DNA from 2 places in the Arthrobacter sp. SLBN-122 genome. Region 1 is predicted to be linked to the other one. Evidence: predicted binding sites of a transcription regulator. Region 1 holds the regulator's gene; the other holds the start of a gene.
The links. Region 1 encodes Rex, which represses fermentation and respiration genes when NADH is low (regulators of the CRP and FNR family bind a similar motif). Its sites were predicted from a motif close to CTTGTGAANNNNTTCACAAG; they were not measured.
Positions count from the first base shown of each region.

Region 2: a site for Rex is predicted at 5,987-6,006, ahead of araB (ribulokinase). Genes of this name have one in related genera too.

Region 1 is NZ_VFMS01000001.1:1,053,376-1,064,740, forward strand. It holds gene FBY36_RS05000 (YceI family protein) at 1-95, shown strand, start outside; gene FBY36_RS05005 (hypothetical protein) at 319-1,152, shown strand; gene FBY36_RS05010 (redox-sensing transcriptional repressor Rex) at 1,218-1,922, opposite strand; gene FBY36_RS05015 (glutaredoxin family protein) at 2,040-2,294, opposite strand; gene FBY36_RS05020 (HAD family hydrolase) at 2,373-3,191, shown strand; gene FBY36_RS05025 (IS110 family transposase) at 3,221-4,291, opposite strand; gene FBY36_RS05030 (30S ribosomal protein bS22) at 4,708-4,806, opposite strand; gene FBY36_RS05035 (helix-turn-helix domain-containing protein) at 4,958-5,170, opposite strand; gene FBY36_RS05040 (3-deoxy-7-phosphoheptulonate synthase) at 5,325-6,446, opposite strand; gene FBY36_RS05045 (glycoside-pentoside-hexuronide (GPH):cation symporter) at 6,682-8,007, opposite strand; gene FBY36_RS05050 (acetylxylan esterase) at 8,056-9,075, opposite strand; gene FBY36_RS05055 (rhamnulokinase) at 9,130-10,590, opposite strand; gene FBY36_RS05060 (bifunctional aldolase/short-chain dehydrogenase) at 10,587-11,365, opposite strand, start outside.
Region 2 is NZ_VFMS01000001.1:2,765,426-2,776,790, reverse strand. It holds gene FBY36_RS12965 (DUF4193 domain-containing protein) at 32-334, opposite strand; gene FBY36_RS12960 (hypothetical protein) at 438-644, opposite strand; gene FBY36_RS12955 (LacI family DNA-binding transcriptional regulator) at 752-1,765, opposite strand; gene araA (L-arabinose isomerase) at 1,814-3,334, opposite strand; gene FBY36_RS12945 (L-ribulose-5-phosphate 4-epimerase) at 3,366-4,082, opposite strand; gene araB (ribulokinase) at 4,079-5,845, opposite strand; gene chvE (multiple monosaccharide ABC transporter substrate-binding protein) at 6,112-7,239, shown strand; gene mmsA (multiple monosaccharide ABC transporter ATP-binding protein) at 7,346-8,875, shown strand; gene mmsB (multiple monosaccharide ABC transporter permease) at 8,880-10,160, shown strand; gene FBY36_RS12920 (MFS transporter) at 10,231-11,365, opposite strand, start outside.

The DNA.
Region 1 (11,365 bases):
TCACCTGGAACGCGGTCCTGGAAGCCGGCGGCGTGCTGGTCAGCGACAAGGTTGCCATCAACCTGGAACTCGCCTTCATCGCTCCCGCAGCATAATTTCACCCCCTCAGGGGCAAACCCCGGCACCAGGCCAACCCGCCTGGCGCCGGGGTCCCTTGTTTAACGGCAACTGCTTAACGGCAACCACCTGCGGCAATAGCGTTGGAATCACCCACAACGCCGCCTGCCGGGGGTACGGTGGACTTAAGCCATGCTGGGGGGAAGGCAGAGGACCGATTCCCGGCAGCCTACCCGGATCCCAACCTGCAGAAGGAACGCCATGAGTACTCCTCCCGTCCCGCCACCCGCGCCCCAGGACCCCCATTCCGGCAACGGCCAGCCGGGGCATGACCAGGCCGGCAACCAGTCCGGAGACCAGCAGCCCCGCTACGGCCAGAACGCGCCGCAGTATGGGCAGAATGCCCCGCAGTACGGCCAGAACACGCCGCAGTACGGCTCCCAGCCGCCGGCAGCGCCGCAGTACGGCCAGAATGGCCCGCAGTATGGGCAGAACCCTCCCCAGTACGGCTCCCAATATGGGCAGAATGCACCCCAGGCTCCCGGCTACGGCCAGAATGCGCCCCAATACGGGCAGTCGCCGTATGGCCAGTACCCCTCGGAGCAGCCGCAACCCGCCGGCGCCAAGGGAATCCCGCAGCTGGTGAACATCTCCTTCTGGCTGCTCATTGCGTCAGCCGTCATTTTCGTCGTCGCAATGCTCACCGGCCTCAGCCAGCTGGACGACCCCGCCTACCGGCAGGCCTTTGAGCAGCAGATGGAGGCCGGCGGCGCCACCGGAGTCACTTATGACGACATCCAGGGAGTCATTGCCGGAACCCTGGTGGTGTTCGCGATCATCGGCGTGGCCCTCTACCTGCTGGTGGCCTTCTTTGTCCGGAAGGGCAAGAACTGGGCGCGCATCCTGGGCACGGTGTTCGCTGCGCTGTCAGTGCTGGGCCTCTTCGGTCCCCCCAGCCTGGGCACAATCGGAACGCTCCTGGGAATCGCGGCCATCGTGCTGCTCTACCTTCCCGGGGCCGCCCCGTACTTCCGGAAGCAGCAGCCGTTCGCCAACCCGTACCCGGGCGGCTTCGGCAATCCGTACGGACGGTAGCGGTACCAGCGCTGAAATCAGGCGGCCCGGGATGCATCGCATCCCGGGCCGCCTGATTTAAATTCCTAGGCCGTCTGCCCTGGCGTCTGGGCCCGTTGCGCGTGGTAGGCCAGGATCTGGAGTTCGGTGGCCATGTCCACCTTGCGGAGGTTCACGCCTTCGGGAACCTGCAGCATCACTGGTGCGAAGCTCAGCACGCTGTGCACGCCTGCCGCCACCACGCGGTCGCACACCCCCTGGGCCACCGCGGCAGGAAGTGCCAGCACCACCATGTTGGCCCCCGTACGGTGCAGGACGGTTTCAAGGTCTGCCACGTCGCTGACGCGCAGCCATCCCACCTCGTTGCCCACCACCATCTGGTCGGCGTCGAAGATGGCCACCACATCGAACCCCCGCGATTCAAAGCCGCCGTAGCGCGCCAGCGCCTTGCCCAGGTTGCCGGCGCCCACTATGGCCACTTTCCAGTCGTGGGTCAGTCCCAGGGCAGCGGCAATGTGGCGGCTGAGGTACTGCACCTCATAGCCAACACCCCTGGTCCCGTAGGACCCCACATGCGACAAGTCCTTGCGCAGTGTTGAGGAACTGACGCCTGAGGCTTCTGCCAGGGACTCGGAGGAAACGCGCTCCACGCCCTCGGACAGCAAGGTGTTCAGGGCGCGGAGGTAAATGGTCAGCCGGGCCACGGCGGCAGGAGGTATCTGCTTGGCGATTGGGCCCGTGGCATCCGGAAGGTCCGGGACAGGCTGGGGCGTTGAACCCAGGGATGTCACCCGCACCTCCCTTGCATCGCGTTGTGAGTCCACTCTAGGTCCCTGCCGCTCATGGCTTCAAAACCCGGGCCATCGAAAACCCGCGGCATCCGGGCATCTGATGTCACTGCCGCTCCCCTACTGGGCCATGGCGCGCTGCAGCACGCGTTCCAGGCGGGCCTCGTCGATCTTCCAGAAGTCGCGCTGCACGCCGTCCACCAGCACTACGGGGATTTCCTCGGCATAACGCTCACGCAGGTCGGGCTGGTTGTCCACTTGCTCTTCGCTCCACGTCAGGCCCAATGTGGCAGTGACCCGGGCGACGGCGTCGCGCGCCTCCTCGCAAAGGTGGCAGTCAGCTTTGGTGACCAGGACGACGCGAGGTGTAGCCATGGCTTAACGGTATCGCCGTTCGTGGCGTGCCGGTGACGCCGACGGCGGCCGGCCAGTGGATTGACTAGACTCGAGTCCATGCCCGAGGAGAAATACGTCGCCGTAGTCACGCGGCCGGTTGCTGCGCCGCAGCCGGGCGAGGCGGCGTTTTTCGATGTGGACAATACCTTGATGCGTGGCGCCAGCCTCTTCCATGTGGCGCGGAAGATGCACCAGCGCGGAGCCTTCACCCTGAGGCAGGCGGCTGGTATGGCCTGGCAACAGTTCAAGTTTGTGGCCCGCGGCGAAAACATGGATGACGTCCACGCCGTCCGCGACTCCGCCCTGAACCTGGCAGTGGGCATCAGCGTGGACGACATCAAGGCGCTGGGTGAAGAAGTTTACGACGAAATGATTGCGTCGCGGATCTGGCCGGGCGCCAAGGCCCTGGCCGAGCAGCACCTGAGGGTAGGCCGCCGCGTCTGGCTGGTGACGGCCACCCCCATCGAAGTGGCCACTGTGATCTCCACCCGGCTGGGACTGACCGGAGCCCTGGGAACCGTGGGCGAGGTATCGGACGGCATGTACACGGGCAGGCTGGTGGGAGACATCCTGCACGGCTCGGCCAAGGCCGTGGCCGTCCAGGCCATCGCGGACGCGGAAGGCCTGGACCTGAAGCGCTGCTGGGCCTACAGCGATTCCTACAACGACGTTCCGCTGCTTTCGCTGGTGGGCCACCCGGTGGCCATCAACCCGGACGCCAAGCTGCGCCGCCACGCGCGCGACCACAACTGGCCGGTTTACGATTTCCGGGCCGGCAGGCGCGCCGCCACCTTTGGGCTCAAGGCGGCCACCTTCGGCGGAGCCGTTTACGGCCTTTGGAAGGGCTTCGCCCGCATCCGCGGCCCCCGCATCTAGGTAGCCCTAAGTGACCCTTCTATGGTTCGTCAAGCCTGGGAGGCGCTGGGTGTGGCGGCGTTGAGGGTGCGGTAGATACGTCGGGCGAGGTAGCGTTTCACGCAGCGGCGGATTTCCCTTTTGGTGCGTCCTTCGGTTTGTCGTTTGGTGACGTAGTTGCTGGTCTCGGTGTCGAACGTCATTCTGCTGAGGGCGACCATGTGCAGTGCCCTGTTCAGGGTTCGGTCACCGCCGCGGTTGAGTCTGTGCCGGACGGTGTTCCCGGAGGAGGCTGGGATCGGGCTGGCCCCGGCTAGCGAGGCGAAGGCGGCTTCGGACCGGACCCGGCCGTGGTGTGACCAGGCGGTGAGGCAGATGGCGGCGGTGACGGGGCCGAAGCCGGTTTCCTGGAGCAAAGGTGCGGCTTCGCTCACTTCCACCAGTTCGGTGATCCGGTCGTTGTTGGTTTTGATCTCCGCGTCGAGCTCGCCGATCCGCTTGGCGAGCCGGACTGCTTCTGAGCGGGCGATCGACAGTGCCAGTGGTTCTTCACGGGCGCGCCAGCGGCAGACTTCACGGATCTGGGTTCCCGTGAGGGGTTTGCGGGCGTCAAGGCCAAGGTCGTTGACCCGGGCCAGCGCTGTTAGGGCGTTCACGGCCCGGGTGCGCTCGGTCGTCATCGACTCCCGCGCGGTGACCAGGACCCGCAAGGCGGCCCGGATACCTTCGTTCAGTCGTGGCCTGCGCAACTGATCCGTTTCCAACGGCAGGACGGCCGCGGCGATCCGGTGGGCATCCAACAGGTCGGATTTGCCAACCCCGTGATGGGACCGGGCATCCATCCTCGGTGCTTCGGCGACGTCGTAGCCGGCGGCGCCTACAGCTCCGGCGAGGAGGGCACCATAGGACGCGGCTCCCTCGATCACCCACAAGGTGGCCAGGTCAGCTCCGATGTGACGTGCCACCCAGGCCAGGGCGCGGTTGATCCCGGCGCTGGTGGTCGGGAAGTCCCGGGTTTGAAGCAGTTCCCCGGTTGTGGTGGTGATGATCGCGTAGACATGGTTTTTGGCGTGGGTATCGACGCCGACGACAAACGGGTGCGAATGCGTAACGATAGACATAGCGGTTCTGGCATCTTCCTCTAGACCGGATAGGGTCAGGCCGCGTTCGGCCGGTACCAGTCCGGGTAGAGGTCACTTCGGAACAGCACTGTGACGAGCCACGCCCCCTTAGAGGGGCCGGGCAACCTTCTGATCAAGTCACCGAGGTGGGCCGGGCAGGTGCCGGCCGTCCACCCCAGCGGACGGACAAGTCATTGAAAGGCACCCACAAGGGGGCCAATCGTTTTGTGAGTCACGACCACAGGGCGGAACGGCCAACACCTACTCTGCCAGCCAGTCCCGGACCAGCCACCCCAATCCTCACAGTCGTTTTGGGCCCTCAGAACGACACTTACTGCTACCTGGTTGGGCGGGGGACACAGAAATGCCCGCCGCCTTGGAAGGCGACGGGCATTTCCACGCTGTTCGAAGTATGTCTACTTCTTGTTACGGCGCTGGTGACGGGTCTTGCGAAGCAGCTTGCGGTGCTTCTTCTTGGCCATACGCTTGCGACGCTTCTTAATAACTGAACCCACGAAAGTTCCTTACAAACTAGATGCAGTACCTGTCTGATGGAGAATGTCCGTGGACAGAGCTACGAACTGAACAACTGACAGATTCTTACAATGACGTAAAACGTTCCTTAACAGGGTACCGCCTATCGGGAGCGGCTCAGGACAGGCCGCCTCAGGCGGTCTCGGTGTGGCCGTCCACCACAGCACCCTTGAGGTACTGTTCGACGGCGTTTTCGGGGACCCGGTAGGAGCGGCCGAAGCGCACTGCCGGCATTTCGCCGGAGTGGACCAGGCGGTAAACAGTCATTTTGGAGACTCGCATGACCTCGGCTACTTCAGCCACGGTCAGGAACTTCGCGTTGGAGAAGTTCTGTTCTGCCGACATTTCCCTATTTTCCTTTGCTGACGGATGGACAACAGTGACCCCAGGTACGTGCCAATGCGGTGTTCCGATGCTGAGCCATCCACCAACCACCTAAAAAGATACTCTAGATGTTCCTGTGGCAGATGTGAAAGTAGTGCTTCCCCTATTTCACCCCCTAATTTGACTGCCTCCGCTTCCGTGCCGATGCCGCCAGCTGTTCAAGAACGGACGCGGAAACCTCCCAGTCCATGCAGGCATCCGTGACGCTTTGCCCGTAGACCAGCTCCAACCGCCCGGCTGCATGATCCGCAACATCCAGGTTCTGCGCGCCGCCCACCAGGAAGCTTTCCAGCATCACCCCGGCCACGGCCCGCGCCGCGGCACCGCCTTCCTCCAGCTGGGCTCCGATTTCCAAGGCAACCTCGGCCTGCCGGTGGTGGCTCTTGCCGCTGTTGGCATGGCTTGCATCAACGATCAGGCGGGGATTCAGTCCCTTGCCTGCCAGTTCAGTAGAGGCGCGTTCGACGTCGGCCGCTGAGTAGTTGGGCCCCTTGCGGCCGCCGCGCAGGATCACGTGGGCGTCCGGGTTGCCGGCCGTTGCCACCAGCGCCGCCCGGCCGTCGCCGTCGATCCCCAGGAAGGCCTGGGCAGCCGCCGCGGCACCGCAGGCGTCGATGGCCACCTGAAGGCCGCCGTCGGTCCCGTTCTTGAAGCCGATGGGCATGGAGAGCCCGGACGCGAGCTGGCGATGGATCTGGCTTTCCGTGGTGCGGGCGCCGATGGCACCCCAGGAGATCAGGTCCGCCATGTACTGCGGGCTGATGGGTTCCAGGAATTCGGTGGCGGTGGGCAGGCCCAGCGCGGTGACCTGCTGCAGGAACTGCCGGGCGGTCCGGAGGCCCGTGACCATGTCGTGGCTGCCGTCAAGCCGCGGATCGTTGATCAGGCCCTTCCAGCCTACGGTGGTGCGCGGTTTTTCGAAGTAGGTCCGCATCACGATCAGCAGGTCTTCCCGGTGCTTCTCCGCCTGGCTGACCAGCCGCCGGGCGTATTCCAGGCCGGCTTTGGGGTCGTGGATGGAGCAAGGGCCAACGATGACCAGCAGGCGGTCATCCACGCCGTCCATGATGGCGCGCACTTCGTCGCGTCCGCGTTCGACGACGGCGGCCGCCCGGGCGTCCAGGGGCAGTTCCGCGAGGAGGTCGGACGGAGCGGGCAGCGGAGTGAATTCGCTGACGCGCAGGTTGGAGGTGGACGTGGTGTCGCTGGCGGTTGCTGCGGCTGTTGCGGTGCTCATGTTCGGGGTCCTGTTCCAGATGGGAAGCGGGCCCGGATTTCAGAACCCGCCGGAGAAACGGCGAAGGGCAGAGAATGATCTCTGCCCTGTTGGCTCTGAAGGAATGCTGGATGCGTGTCAGTTAGACGCGGGCCCCTCCAGAGCCAACGAAAAATACGCATACCAACGGTTAGTCATGGAAAAGACCATAAGCCCAGGCCGCCGCGGGCGCAAAATCAGTGTCCGTCACATTCCGTTACCGCCGGCTTTGGAGTCCGGCCACCAGTTCTGCGTGCTTCCGGTCAGTCAGGCGGTACCAGTACATGATGCCGACCGCTGCCAGCACCAGGACGGCGGGCAGCAGTCCGGCGGCGGCCCGGATGGCCATGACCGCCGGGGCGGCCTGCTCCGCCAGGGACGAGGAATACCCGCCCCACGCCAACGCGAAGGCCACCAGCCCGCCGCCGAAGCCCATGCCCAGTTTCCGGGTTGCCGCCAGGAGCGCATAGTTGATGCCCTGGACCCTGACACCCGTCTTCCATTCGCCGTATTCCACCGTGTCCGCGATCAGGGCCCAGGTGAGGATGCTGACCGTTGCGGCGGACAACTGCGCCACGACCATTCCGGCCACTGCCGGCCAGGGCACTCCCGCGGGCGCCAGGAAAACCACCATCCCGCCTGCGGTGCCCAGCAGGCAGCCCACGGTGAAGACAGCCTTCTTGCCCCACCGGGCCACCGGGCGCGGCATCACGACGGCCAGGGCCAGGGTGATTACCACCTGCGTTGCCGCCAGTAACGGAAAGAGATCCACCCGGCCAAGGACGTCACGCAGGTAGTAGAACTGGGCGGCCACGGTGGCGGAGTTGCCCGTCACCAACAGCACGGAGCTGAGGCACAGGACCACCAGGGGCGAGTTGACCTTGAGCGCCTCCACGGTCTGGCGCCAACTGATCCTCGGGACGCTGCCGGCCACCTGTTCCCGGCATGCGATCCCCGTGAATACGTAGAGCGCGGAACCAATCACCGCGAAGGCCAGCGTCAGCACGGTGAAGATCTGCTGGATGTCCCCGCCCCTGCCCAGGAGCGGGGCCACGAAGAACCCGAGCGCAGCCCCCGTGGACAACCCGCCGATGGTCCGGGCGCCGGCCAGCCTGGCCCGTTCCCGGGGGTCCTGGGTCATGGCCCCCACCAGGCAGCCGTAGGGAACGTTCACCAGGCTGTAGGCAAGGCAGACCAGACCGTACGTGCAGTAGGCATACAGGAGTTTCAGCGCTGGTTCGACGTCCGGCACATGGAACACGGCAATCCCGAGCACCAGTGGAACAAAGCCGAAGACCAGGAAGGGCCGGAACTTTCCCCAGCGGGGGCTGTGGAAACGGTCCACGATCCGGCCTGCGGCAATGTCCGTGAAGGCGTTGAACACCCGCGCCACCACCAGGAGCGTGCCGGCAGCGGCGGCGCCAATGCCGGCAACATCGGTGTAGTAAACCAGCAGGAACATGTTGGCGGTACTGATGATCATGCTGTTCGCCGCGTCGCCCGCGCCATAGCCCCAAATGGCGGCCCTGTTCAGTCGCTTCATTTCTCCTCGTCACGGAACGAGAAAACGTTTTCTCATCCCGTAGGGAATCTACCCCAAAAGCTTGCGGAGAAACACCAGCTGCCGGATCCAGTGGTGCTCCTGGCCGCCTTCGTGGTTGTTGAACCGGTACACCTCGATCTCCTTCTCCGCCCCGCCTGCGGAGGAAGCGGACATGCCGGAGCCGTAGGCGTTGAAGCTGGCGAAGACGGTGGACGCCGGGCAGATGTCGTCCATCAGCGCCGCTGAGTACAGTGCGGGTGCGGTGGCGGAGCGCGCCAGGTTCACACCGTCGAAGTAGGCGAGGACGGCAAGCGTGGACTCGTAGCTGTCCCTGTGCCGTGCCAGGAACTGGGCGATTTCCGGGTAGGGCCCGCGCGGGGTGATGTCAATGGCGCGGGGGAAGTCCTGGAGGAAGGGGACGTCGGGCAGCGCGGCGATGACGCCGTCGAGCCTTCCTGCGGTAAGCCCTGCCGTGGCCACCACCAGCCCGCCGCCCTGGCTGACTCCGGCCAGCACCACCTTGGACGAATCCACGTCGGGGTGGGCCTGGGCGGCCTCCACCGCGCGGAAGGCATCCACATAGACCCGGCGGTAGTAATAGTCCTCCCGGCTGGCGATGCCCCGGGTCATCAGGCCGGCGTGGGCAACATCGCCGGCAGAGGGGTGGGGGTCCGCCGTGTGCCCCAGCGTGCCGCCGTACCCCTGGCCGCGCGTGTCCATGATGAAATGCGCGTACCCGGCCTGCGCCCAGCGTGTGTCCTGGTTGACCAGGCCGCGGCCGCCGGAATAGCCGATGTAGTTCACCACCACCGGAAGCCGCGCGCCGGCGTCCCGGTGGGCCGGAAGATGCAGCCAGCCTTTAACCGGTGCGCCGCCGAAGCCGGAGAAGGTGACATCAAAGGTGTCGATCACGGTGAGGTAGTTCTCCACCGGCTCAAAGTGCGCGTCCAGCGGGAAGGCACGCGCCTCCGCAAGGGTGGCATCCCAGAATGCGGCCATGTCCTCGGGCGGAGTGACGGCCGAGGTGTAGCTGCGAAGCTGGTCAAGGGGCAGGTCGAAGAGGGGCATCGTTGTCCTTCGGCTTTCAGTTGTTCGTAGGCCTCACGGGGAGTTCCTCTATTTCTAGCGCACGTACCCCTGGTGCGCGGTGATGAGGGGTTCGTACCGGCAAAGGCTGGTTCCGGCGGCCATGATTCCGCGCAGGTCCGGCAGCCCGCCGGTGGCAGCACCGGCGGCGCGGGCCTGGATGAGCACGTTGCCCAGGGCGGTGGCTTCGACGGGACCGGCCACGACGGGGCGCCCGGTGGCATTGGCGGTGAGCTGGCAGAGCAGGGTGTTCTGCGAGCCGCCGCCCACCACGTGCACCACGTCCACCTCGCAGTCCGCCAGGCGTTCTGCTGCCGTGATGGTTTTGGCGTATGCGGCGGCGAGGCTGTCCATGATGCAGCGGGTGATGGCTGCGGGATCGTTGGGCAGGACGTCACCTGTACGCCGTACCGCCGCCCGGATGCGCTCGGGCATATTGCCCGGGGCGATGAAGTAGGGATCGTCGGCATTGACCTGGGGACCGCCCGCAGGCAATGCCGCCGCGGCGGCGAGCAGTGCGGCCAGGTCGGGTTGGAAACCCTCACTGGCCCAGGTCCGCTGGCATTCGCTCAGGAGCCACAGTCCGCCCACATTGCGCAGGTAGCGGATAGTGCCGTCCACGCCCCGTTCATTGGTGAAGTTGGCTTCCCTGCTTGCTTCCGTCAGGACCGGATGCTGCAGTTCGAGCCCCACCAGCGACCAGGTGCCGGAGGAGATGTAGGCGAATGCGTCATCCCGGGCGGGAACGGCCACGACGGCGGAGGCAGTGTCGTGCGAGCCCACCGCCACCACTGTGGTTTCACGGGGCAGGCCCACGGCTGCGGCGATCTCCGGCAGGAGGTGTCCGTAGGCTTCCCCGGGCTGGATCAAGGGCGGGAACAGGTCCTTCCGCAGCCCCAGCGCCCTAAAGAACTCGGTGGCCCACTCACCCGCCACGGCGTCGAACAGTCCTGTGGTGGAGGCGTTGGTGGCCTCGGTCCGGCGCACCCCGGTCAGCAGGAACGCGATCAGGTCCGGGATCAGCAACGCCTTCAGCCCGTCCAGGTGACGTTCGGTGGCCAGCTGGTAGATGGTGTTGAACTGGAGGAACTGCAGCCCCGTGGTCTGGTACAGGCGCTCTGGTTCCAGTTTTTTGTGGACAGGGGCAACGGCTGCCCTGCTGCGGTCGTCGCGGTAGCTGTATGGCTGTGCCACCAGCTTCCCCGATGCATCCACCAGGCCATAATCCACTGCCCAGGTGTCAATGCCGATGCTGGCGATCGTCTCACCCTGCACGGCCGCCACTGTGGCCGCAGCGCGGAGGCCGGCCAGGACCTCCGCGAACAGGGCGTCGAAGTCCCAGCGGAGGCCGCCGTCGAGCTCCACCACGCCGTTGGGGAAGCGGTGCACTGTCTCCAGCGACACCCCGGCCCCGGATACGCGGCCCAGCATCACGCGCCCGGAGGAGGCACCAATGTCGACGGCGGCAAACACGCCGGGGGCAGGAACTGTGCTCATCGCAGGAAGGCTGCGGCCACTCCGGCGTCCACGGGGATGTGCAGGCCGGTGGTGTGGGACAGTTCGTTGCTGGTGAGGACGGCGGCGGCGTTGGCCACATGCTCGGGCAGGACTTCGCGCTTGAGCAGGGTGCGCTGGGCGTAGTACTCGCCCAGTTTCTCCTCGTCCACGCCGTACACGGCGGCGCGCTTGGCGCCCCAACCGCCGGCGAAGATGCCGGAACCGCGGACCACGCCGTCGGGGTTGATGCCGTTGACGCGGATGCCGTGCTCGCCCAATTCCGCGGCGAGCAGGCGGACCTGGTGGGCCTGGTCCGCCTTGGTGGCGGAGTAGGCGATGTTGTTGGGGCCGGCGAACACGGAGTTCTTGGAGGAGATGTAGATGATGTCCCCGCCCAGGCCCTGCGCGATCATCACCTTCGCCGCGGCCTTGGCCACCAGGAAGGAGCCCTTGGCCATGACGTTGTGCTGCAGGTCCCAGTCCTTCCCGGTGGTTTCCAGCAGCGGCTTGGAGATGGAGAGGCCGGCGTTGTTGACCACCAGGTCCACGCCGCCGAACGCCAGCACGGCGGCGTCGATCGCGGCGGCAACCTGGGCCTCGTCCGTCACGTCGGCCTGGATGCCGATGGCGACGTCCGGGCCGCCCAGCTCCTCGGCGACCTTTTCCGCGTTCTCGAGGTTCAGGTCCGCGATGACCACGCAGGCGCCTTCCGCGGCGAGGCGGGTGGCGATGGCCTTGCCGATGCCGGAGGCCGCGCCGGTGACCAGGGCGATGC
Region 2 (11,365 bases), 1.7 Mb from region 1:
GCCGGCGCCGGCAAAAAAGATCAGGAGAAATTCAGCCTTCGCAGTCGCGGCAGTACTTCAGGCCGTCCTTTTCGCGGGCAACCTGTGAGCGGTGGCGGACCAGGAAGCACGACGAGCAGGTGAACTCATCGGACTGTTCGGGAACCACAATGACCGTCAGTTCCTCGTTGGACAGGTCCGCGCCGGGCAGGTCGATACCCTCAGCGGTGTCGTTCTCCTCGACATCGATGACAGCGGTCTGCGCGTTGCCGCTCCGTGACGCCTGGAGGGCCTCGAGAGAGTCGGCGGGCGACTCTTCTTCCTGCTTGCGTGGAGCATCGTAATCGGTAGCCATAACGTGTTCACTTTCGTTGCTGCGCAGCGCCATTTCAGGCACCTCAGTGCAGCAGTTTAGGGCATTCTCCCGCTACCGGCGCAATAGTGTGGCTAAGCAGACATCATGCCGCTTCCACCCGCTGTTCAGCATGCTCTGACCGGGCGTGCTCGGACCGGGCCTGGTCCGCGCCTGCGGACACCCCGCTCAGAGCCGGGAGCCAGCCCCACCGGGTGGCATCAGCCATGGCGCCGGCGGCCGCCGATTCGGAATCGTACGTGAACGTATCCAGCAGCCAGTCGCGGAGCCGGATGAGCAGGTCAGCCATCATGCCCTGAAACCTACGCAGCGATTGTTGTGGCCACGTTTCGGCGCGGTCTCCCCCGGATTAAATCAGCTGGCGGCCGGACTTCCGGGCAGGTTGTCCACGTGGATTCGTCAGGCCGGCGGCGCCGTGCTGCTGCGCAGGACCAGTTCCGGCTGCACCACCAGCGTCCGTGGTCCGCCTGCGCCATCGAATGCGGTAAGCATCATCTGCATGCACCGCCGGCCCAGTTCTTCAAAGTCCTGCCGGATCACCGTCAGCGGCGGACTGAAGTAGCCGGCCTCGGGCTGGTCATCGAAGCCCACGACGGACACGTCCTGCGGCACCCTGATGCCGGCCTCTGTCAGGGCGCGCAGCACCCCCAGGGCCATCTGGTCGTTGCCAACAAAGATGGCGGTGGCCCGGCGGGTGGCCGCAATCCGCCGCCCGATTTCATAGCCGCTGCCGGCGCTCCAGTCACCCTCGATCATCAGGTCCGCATCGAGCCCGGCCGACGCCAGGGTGGACCGCCAGCCGTCAGCGCGGGCCACGGCATCAATCCAGTCCTGCGGCCCCGCGACGTGACCGATCCGGACGTGCCCCTGCCCTATCAGGTGCCACACCGCCAGTTCGGCTCCGCGGCGCTGGTCCACCCTGACGCCGCCAACTGCGTCATTCCCCTCCGGTCCCACGGCCACCACCGGCACGCCGATGGGAAGTTCGGCCAGCGCGGCCAGCGTCTGAAGGTGCGGAACGATCACCACGATGCCGTCCACCGACTGGTCCAGGAAGTGCCTGACGGCGTCCAGGATGGTGTCCCGGCTGACCTCCCGCAAGGCAGCAACGCTGACGAAATACCCTGCGTCCCGCGCAGCGCGTTCCACTCCCAGCATCGTATTGGCGGGCCCGTACTGTGAAAGTTCGCTGCCCAGGACGCCGATGGTCTGTGAGCGCCGGGTGACCAGGCTCCGGGCGGCGGTGTTGCGGCGGTAGCCCAGCCGGGCAATGGCCGCTTCCACCTTTTCCCGTGTCCCGGCGCTCACATTGGGGTGGCTGTTGACCACGCGTGACACCGTCTGGTGTGAGACCCCGGCCAGCTCCGCCACGTCCTCAAGCCTCGGCAGCCGTACCGGCTTGCCGGGCGTCACGAGGTTCTTGCCATTGGCGGGGGCCAGGAGCTCAGCCGTGCCACGGAGTCAGATCCCGCCGGCGAGTTTGTAGTAGGCGGCGTTCCAGTTCAGGTCCTTCTTGAACTGCCGGATGGTGGTGCCCTCGTCAATCGTGAGCAGCTCCGTCCGGGCAATTTCCGCGAAGTCCTCGAACACGTCCATGCCCACCTGGGTGGAGAGCACGGTGTGGTGGGCAGCGCCGGCGGTGAGCCAGGCGGCGGCGGAGGTGGCGAAGTCCGGCTTGGGCTCCCAGAGGGCGCGGGCAACGGGCAGGTTGGGCAGCGGCTGGTCCAGGGGAACGACGTCCACGGCGTTGGCCACCAGGCGGAAACGGTCCCGCATGTCGGACAGGGCGACGACGACGCCCGGGGAGGCGTCGGCGTCGAACACCAGGCGGACCGGGTCCTCCTTGCCGCCGATGCCCAGCGGGTGGATTTCCAGGCGGGGCTTGGATGCCGTGAGGGAGGGGCAGACCTCCAGCATGTGGGCGCCCAGGATCTTTTCGGACCCGGGTTCCAGGTGGTAGGTGTAGTCCTCCATGAGGGAGGCGCCGCCGGGCAGGCCTGCGCCCATCACCTTGGCAGCGCGGACCAGGATGGCGGTCTTCCAGTCGCCTTCGGCGCCGAACCCGTAGCCGGCGGCCATGAGACGCTGCACCGCCAGGCCCGGAAGCTGGCGCAGGGCACCGAGGTCCTCGAAGGAGGTGGTGAACGCGGCAGAGCCGTTGCCCTCCAGGAAGCTGCGCAGGCCCAGTTCAATCCGGGCGCCGTACCGCAGCGAATCGTGCCTGTCCGCGCCTGCGCGGAGCTCCGGCACCACGTCGTAAAGGTCCTCATATTCGGCCACCAGGGCGTCGACGTCGGACTCTGCCGCGCCGTGCACGGCGTCCGCGAGTTCGTTGACGGACCAGGTGTTGACCGCGACGCCGAAGCGCAGCTCCGCTTCGGTCTTGTCGCCTTCGGTGACGGCCACGTTGCGCATGTTGTCTCCGAAGCGGGTCAGCTTCAGGGTCCGCACGGCGGCCCAGCCGGCGGCGGCGCGCTGCCAGGAACCCACCTGGCGTGCCACCTCGGGGTTGGAGACGTGCCCCACGACGGTCTTCCGGGCGATGCCCAGGCGGGACTGGATGTATCCGAACTCGCGGTCGCCGTGCGCGGCCTGGTTCAGGTTCATGAAGTCGAAGTCGATGTCCGCCCACGGCAGGTCGCGGTTGGCCTGGGTGTGCAGGTGCAGCAGGGGCTTGCGCAGCAGGTCCAGGCCCTGGATCCACATCTTGGCCGGGCTGAACGTGTGCATCCAGGCGGTGACGCCGACGACGGAATCATCCGAGTTGGCCTCAAGGGCGGTGCGGCGGATGGCGTCAGAATCGGTGAGGACCGGCTTCCAGACGATCTTTACCGGGACGGCGGAACTGGCGTTGAGCTGGTTGGCGATCTCCTGCGACTGGGCGGCAACCTGTTTGAGGACTTCCTCCCCGTACAGGTGCTGGCTGCCGGTGAGGAACCAGACCTCGTAGCCGTCGAGGGAGGTGTTTGCTGCGGTGCTCATGGATTCTCCTGGAAGTTATTGGGTGACGGCGTTACTGGCCGTAGACGTTCTGGTAGCGGGCGTAGAGGGAGTCGATGGAGCCCTGGTCGATGGGCAGCGGTTCACCGAGCTGCCGTGAGATGTGGACGGTGCGGGCCACTTCCTCACACATCACGGCCGCTTTCACGGCGGACCGGGCGTCCTTGCCGATGGTGAACGGGCCGTGGTTCTGCATCAGGACCGCCGGGGAATTGGAGTTCTTAAGCGTTTCCACGATGCCGTGGCCGATCGAGTCGTCCCCGATCAGCGCGAACGGGCCCACGGGGATGGAGCCGCCGAACTCATCGCCCATCATGGTCAGCACGCACGGGATGGCCTCGCCCCGGGCAGCCCACGCGGTGGCGTAGGTGGAGTGCGTGTGCACCACCCCGCCCACCTCAGGCATGTGGCGGTACACGTAGGCGTGCGCGGCGGTGTCCGACGACGGCGACAGCGCCGGATTGCCCCAATCGACAGTGCCGCCGCCACCGACGTTGGTGCCCCGCACGGGAGTGCCGTGGAGGTCGGTGACGATCATCTGCTCGGGAGTCAGGTCCTGGTAGGAGACGCCGGAAGGCTTGATGACCATCAGGTCGGTGCCCGGCACGCGGGCCGAGACGTTGCCCGCCGTCCATACCACCAGTTCGTAGCGGGTCAGCTCGGCATGCAGCGCACACACTTCCTCGCGGACCCGGGCAATGGTCTCCAGGATTCCTGCATCGGTGCTCATGCGGACACCTCCACGGCCGTTTCGGCTGCAGAACCGGCGCCGGTGCCGGGAAGGACGGTCCGGGCAGCTCTGCGCTGGATGGCCTTAAGCCGGTGCATCACGTCATTGCCGCCGCGGCCGAAGTAGTCGTGCAGGGCCTTGTACTCCTGGAACAGCTCGTCGTAGGCAGCAACGTTTTCCGGGATCGGGGTGTAGACCTCGCCGGGTTCGGCGCCCATGGCTGCAGCAGCTTCGCGGATGTCCGCGTATTCACCGGCGGCAACGGCCGCGTGGATGGCCGACCCCAGGGCCGGACCCTGCTCAGAGCCGATGGTGGACAACTGCAGGCCGGTGGCGTCAGCGTAAATCTGCATCAGGAGCCTGTTCTTCAGCAGGCCGCCGGCCACGATGAATTCCTTGACCGGAACGCCGGCGTTACGGAATGCGTCAACAATGGTGCGGGTACCGAACGCGGTGGCTTCAAGCAGGGCCCGGTAGGTGTCCTCGGGCCTGGTGGCGAGGGTCTGGCCCACCACGATGCCGGACAGCTCGTGGTCCACCAGGACTGAGCGGTTGCCCGAGTGCCAGTCAAGCGCAATCAGGCCGTGCTCCCCGATGGCCTGCCGCGACGCCAGGCCGGTGAGGTACTCGTGGATACCCATTCCGGCTTCCCGGGCCGCCTGATGGTATTCCGGCGGGACGCCGTACTTGGTGAACCAGCCGAAGATGTCCCCCACGCCGGACTGCCCTGCCTCATAACCCCACAGCCCGGGTACGATGCCGCCGTCAACAGCCCCGCACATGCCCGGTACTTCATGCAGTTCGGTGCCGTTCATGACATGGCAGGTGGAGGTGCCCATGATGGCCACCAGCTGGCCGGACTCCACTGCCTTCGCAGCCGGTGCCGTGACGTGGGCGTCAACGTTTCCCACGGCCACGGCGATGCCCTCCGGAAGGCCGGTCCAGGCCGCCGCCTCCGACGTCAGGGTGCCGGCGGCGTCGCCCAGCCGTCCGATGGTGTGCTCGAGTTTGGAGCTGACAAAGTCCTTGAAGTCCGGGTTCAGGGCGGACAGGAACTCCTCCGATGGGTACCGCCCGTCCTGGTAGATGCCCTTGTAGCCGGCCGTGCAGGCGTTGCGGACGTAACGGCCGCACAGCTGCCAGACGATCCAGTCGGCCGCCTCCACCCAGTGGTCCATTTCGGCGTAGGCGTCCGGGTCCTCTTCCAGGAGCTGCAGGCCTTTGGCGAATTCCCACTCGGAGGAGATCAGGCCCCCGTACCGCGGAAGCCAGTCTTCGCCCCGTTCGGCCGCCAGCCGGTTGATCCGGTCCGCCTGCCCCTGGGCGGCGTGGTGCCGCCAGAGCTTTACATAGGCGTGCGGGCGGTTGGCATAGCCAGGCAGTTCGTTCAGGGGCGTGCCGTCAGCTTTGACCGGCACCATGGTGCAGGCGGTGAAGTCGGTTGCAATGCCGACGACGGCGGCCGGGTCGATCCCAGCGTCCGCCACCGCGGCCGGGACCGCGTTGCGCAGGACGTCCCGGTAGTCGTTGGGCACCTGAAGTGCCCATTCCCCGGGAAGCCGTGCCCCGTCGTCGCCCGCCACGTCTTTGGGCAGGGAGCCGGTCACCACTGCATGGGGATACTCGTGGACGGCGCTGCCAAGCTCCTTGCCGTCGCGGACGCGTACCACCACGGCGCGGCCTGAGAGCGTTCCGTAGTCCACCCCAATGACGCAGTGGTCGTGGCGGGGCTCGGAACTGGAAGTGAACAACGCATCTGGCATGGGGTTGCCTCCATCCGGGAGGCAAGGGCCTCATTACCGGGTTTTGTAGGGTCAGGGTCAAGCTAAGTGCTGCAGCAAGTGTGAACGCTAACAAAGCAGAAGTCAATGAAGTCGAAAGAGTTTCGGGATTCTGGGAGGATGCTCTTGTTAGCGTTCACAAATCAGTCTATATTGAACCGACACATCAACAATGTGGCCAGGACCGGAAGCGTCGCCGCTTCCCCGTCCAACAACACTTCGCGGCAATGCTGCCGCGGAAGGAGATAATGGTGAGAATCAAAAAACTCATGGGCGCGGTGGCCCTTGTCCTCGCCCTGACCGTGGGGGCTACCGGTTGTGGCTCCCGTGGCGGAACCAGTGAATCCAGCGGCGCGGCGAAGCCGGCCGACTCGCTGGTTGGCATTTCGATGCCCACCCAGACATCCGAACGGTGGATTGCCGACGGCGCCAACGTTGAGAAGTCCCTGAAGGACCTCGGCTACAAGACGGACCTCCAGTTCGCCAATGACGACATTCCAACACAGGTCTCGCAGATCGAAAACATGCTGACCAAGGGCGCCAAGGCCCTGATCATCGCTGCCATTGACGGCACCACGCTGACCGACGTCCTGGCAAAGGCCAAGGAGCAGAACGTGAAGGTGGTTGCCTACGACCGCCTGATCAACGGCACCGCCAACGTGGACTACTACACCACCTTCGACAACTACACCGTGGGCGTCCAGCAGGCTACCTCGCTGCTGACGGGCCTGGGCCTGGTGGATGCGAGCGGCAAGAAGGTGGAGGGCAAGGGGCCCTTCAACATCGAACTTTTCGCCGGAAGCCCGGACGACAACAACGCCAACTTCTTCTGGACCGGTGCCATGGACACCCTCAAGCCGTACATGGATGCCGGCACCCTGAAGGTTCCCAGCGGCCAGACCAAGTTTGAGCAGGCGGCCATCCTTCGCTGGCAGGCACCCGTGGCACAGAAGCGCATGGAGGATATCATCACCTCCGCCTACAGCTCGGGCACCAAGCTGAACGGCGTCCTTTCGCCGTACGACGGACTGTCGATCGGCATCATCTCCGCCCTCACCAGCACCGGCGGCTACGCCAAGGGAAGCCTGCCGGTGGTCACCGGACAGGACGCCGAAAAGGGCTCCGTGAAGTCCATCATCGCCGGCGAGCAGTACTCCACCATCTTCAAGGACACCCGCCAGCTCGGCGCGCAGGCTGTCAAGATGGTTGACGCCGTCCTCAAAGGCCAGGAACCTGAAACCAACGACACCAAGACCTACAACAACAAGGTCAAGGTTGTCCCGGCATTCCTGCTGAAGTCCGTGATCATCACCAAGGACAACTACAAGAAGGAACTGATCGACTCGGGTTACTACAAGGACTCCGACGTCAAGTAGTCAACGTCCGCGGGCTGTGGCCGGACCTCCATCCGGCCACAGCCCCGCCCGCAGCCTCCTGCACCAGCAGGAAGGCCAAGCTTCGACCAGTCAGTGGGAATTGACGATGAACACACCCATTCTTCAAATGCGAGGAATCACCAAGACGTTCCCCGGCGTGAAAGCGCTGCAGGACGTCACACTGGATGTGAACCGTGGAGAGGTCCACGCCATCTGCGGTGAGAACGGAGCCGGCAAATCAACGCTCATGAAAGTGTTGTCCGGCGTCTATCCACACAACACCTTCGACGGGGAAATCCTCTTCGAAAATGAACCCTGCAATTTCGCCAGCATCTCGGACAGCGAGAAGCGGGGCATTGTGATCATCCACCAGGAACTGGCGCTGAGCCCGTTCCTCTCCATCGCCGAGAACATCTACCTTGGCAACGAACAGGCCACCAACGGGTGGGTGGACTGGCGTAAGACCAACCTGGAGGCCGCAAAGCTGCTGGCCCGCGTGGGCCTCGACGAAAACCCTGTCACCCCCGTGCAGCACATCAGCGTGGGCAAGCAGCAGCTCGTGGAAATCGCCAAGGCGCTGTCCAAGGAAGTGAAGCTGCTCATCCTGGACGAGCCAACGGCCGCCCTCAACGATGAGGATTCCGGCCACCTGCTGGACCTGATCCTCCACTTGAAGGGCCAAGGGGTCACCAGCATCATCATCAGCCACAAACTCAATGAAATCCGCAAGGTGGCCGACGCCGTCACCATCATCCGCGACGGCAAGACCATTGAGACCCTCCGGCTCGATGAAGGCCAGATCACCCAGGAACGGATTATCCGGGGCATGGTGGGCCGGGACCTGGAGAGCCTGTACCCGGACCGCGAGCCGAACATCGGCGAAGAGGTCCTCCGGATCGAAGACTGGTCTGTCCGGCACCCCCAGGACCACAGCCGCATGGTGGTGAGGAACGCCAACCTCCATGTCATGAAAGGCGAGGTGGTGGGACTTGCCGGACTGATGGGCGCCGGGCGCACGGAACTTGCCATGAGCGTCTTCGGCCGCACCTACGGCACCGCCACGTCCGGCAAGGTCTACAAGTACGGCGAGGAAATCAACACCGCCACGGTCTCGGACGCCATCAGGCATGGCATTGCCTACGCCACCGAGGACCGCAAGCATTACGGCCTGAACCTCATCGAGGACATCAAGCGCAATATCTCCCTGGCAGCGCTGCGCAAGCTCGCCAAACGCGGCTTCGTGGACAAGAACCAGGAGACCGTGGTGGCCAACGGCTACCGGAAGAGCATGAACATCAAGGCGCCCTCGGTGGCCGCCATCACCGGGAAGCTCTCCGGCGGAAACCAGCAGAAGGTGGTGCTGAGCAAGTGGATGTTCTCTGACCCCGACGTGCTCATCCTCGATGAACCCACCCGCGGCATCGATGTCGGCGCCAAGTACGAGATCTACACGATCATCGCCAAACTCGCGGCCGAAGGAAAAGCCGTAATCGTCATTTCCTCGGAACTTCCCGAGCTCCTGGGCATCTGCGACCGCATCTACACGCTCGCCGCCGGCCACATCACCGGTGAAGTGCCCATTGCCGAGGCCACCCAGGAAACCCTGATGCACTACATGACCAAAGAGAAGGAATAGCGAAATGTCCGCCTTACGAGAATCGCTCGGATTCCTCACAAGCCGCCTCCGCCAGGTTGGCATCTTCGTTGCCCTGATCCTGATCGTCCTGCTGTTCCAGGGGCTGACCGGCGGAATCCTGCTGGAACCGCAGAACGTGACCAACCTGGTGGTCCAGAACAGTTACATCCTCATCCTGGCCATCGGCATGGTGATGGTGATCATCGCCGGGCACATCGACCTTTCCGTCGGGTCCGTCGCCGGGTTTATCGGCGCCGTGGCCGGCGTCATGATCGTCCACTGGGGCTGGCCCTGGTGGGCGGCAATCCCTGCCTGCCTGCTGGTCGGCGCCCTTGTAGGCGCCTGGCAGGGGTACTGGATCGCCTACGTGGGGATCCCCGCCTTCATCGTCACGCTGGCGGGCATGCTGATCTTCCGCGGGCTGACGCTGATCACCCTCAAGAACCAGCAGATCACCCCCTTCCCCGCCGAGCTGCGGGCCCTGGGCGGCGGCTTCCTTCCCGACATCTCCGGCGGCACGTCCGTCCTGGAATGGCTCACTGTCATCCTGGGCGTCGGGGCCACGGCGGCCCTGCTGATCCAGGCCTTCAAGGAGCGAAGGATCCGCAGGAAGTTCGACCTCGAAAGCGAGCCCCTGGTCTGGTTCATCATCAAGACCACGTTCACGGCCCTGCTTATGCTCATCATCACCTTCCTGCTGGCCTCCTACCGTGGCACGCCGATCGTCCTGGTGGTCCTGGCCGTGCTGGTGATCGCCTACACCGCCCTGATGAACAACAGCGTCTTCGGCCGGCACACCTACGCCATCGGCGGCAACCTGCATGCGGCTGAACTGTCGGGCATCAAGACCAAGGCCGTCACGTTCCGGCTCTTCGTGAACATGGGAGTGCTCTCCGCGCTGGCGGGCCTTGTCTTCACCGCCCGGCTCAACTCGGCGCAGCCCGCCGGTGGTACGGGCTTCGAACTGGACTCCATCGCCGCGGCCTTCATCGGCGGCGCCGCAGTCACCGGCGGCATCGGAACGGTGGCGGGAGCCATGATCGGTGGCCTGATCATGGGGGTGCTCAACAACGGTATGTCCATCCTGGGCCTGGGCACCGATTACCAGCAGCTCATCAAGGGCCTGGTCCTCCTTGTCGCCGTCGGGTTCGATATCTTCAACAAGAACCGCAGCGGAGGCGGCGGGGACCTTGGCAAGCGGTTCAAGCTGAAGACCACACCCCCGCCCGCGGAGGAAAAGCCGACGCCGGCTGCCAGCGAAACGGTGGAGGCAGGCGTTAAGTAGGACGCGCTTTGAAGGCCCTTGGACCCGGATTAATTTCGGGGCCAAGGGCCTTCACGTGCGTCCTGGCTCTTTACGGCGTTGCGGCCAGTCCCGTGGCAACATCCGCCGGCGAGCGCCGGCGCCGGCTGAGGAGGATGAAGGGTGCCGCCAGCAACTGCACCACGCCGCCCAGTGCCAGTGACGCGGGATATCCGAAGACGTCGGCCGACCTGCCGAGCACCGGCTGCACCACCACTCCCCCGCTGGAGCCCATCAGCGAGGCGAAACTCAGGACGGTCGCCCGCTGCTTCGAACCGATCATGTCATTCAGGTAGGCCTGGCGCACCGGGGTGCCGGCGGACCCCACCACGGCCCAGAGTGCCAGGAGCACCAGGGCCAGCCAGAAGATGCTGGTGGCCAGCAGCACCACCAGGACCACGGAACTGGTGACGGTTGAAGCGATCAGCACGGTGGTTCGGCGGCGGACCAGTTTGCGGACCAGCGGGGCCAGCCAGCCGCCTGCGATCTCCGAGCCCGCAACGATGGCCGCTGCCAGGCCTGCGATGGCGTAGGCCTTGGGATCGCCGAACAGCTGCAGCAGGTAGGGCTGGAGGGCATAGAAAACATAGAACCCCACGCCTTCGGTGAACGGGGCGGCCAGCATCATGTACCTCACCGGCGGGTTCCGAAGGCCGCCGTCCAGCGAGGCCTTGAGGACCGCCCGGGTGGCCTGGACGGGGTGGGCCGAACGCTCCGGTATGAAGCCGACGTCGTGCATGAGCAGGAAGGCCACCGCGAACATGGCCACCAGCACCCCAACGCGCAGCAGGAACGGTACGCCCAGGTTTGTTGCCTGCGCGATCACGCCGCCGGCCACTGAACCGGCCAGCATGGCGATGCCGGAGACCATCTGGCCGCGGCCCAGGACAGCTTCCAGCCCGCCGTCGTAACCGGAAAAGTGCAGGGCGTCCACCAGCCAGGCTTCCACTGCCCCCGAGAAAAAGGTGAATCCAAGTCCCAGCAGCGCCGACACCGCGGCCCACCACCAGAACGGCGCGGACAACTGCCACAGCAGGTAATAGAGGTAGGTGGAGGCGGCCAGGGTCACGGTCCCCAGCAGGAAGGATGCACGCCGCCCCCAGCTGTCCGCCACCACCCCGGTGGGCACCTCGAAAAGCACCATCCCGGCCGTGAAGAAGGCATTCGCGGCAAAGGCCTCCAGGTTG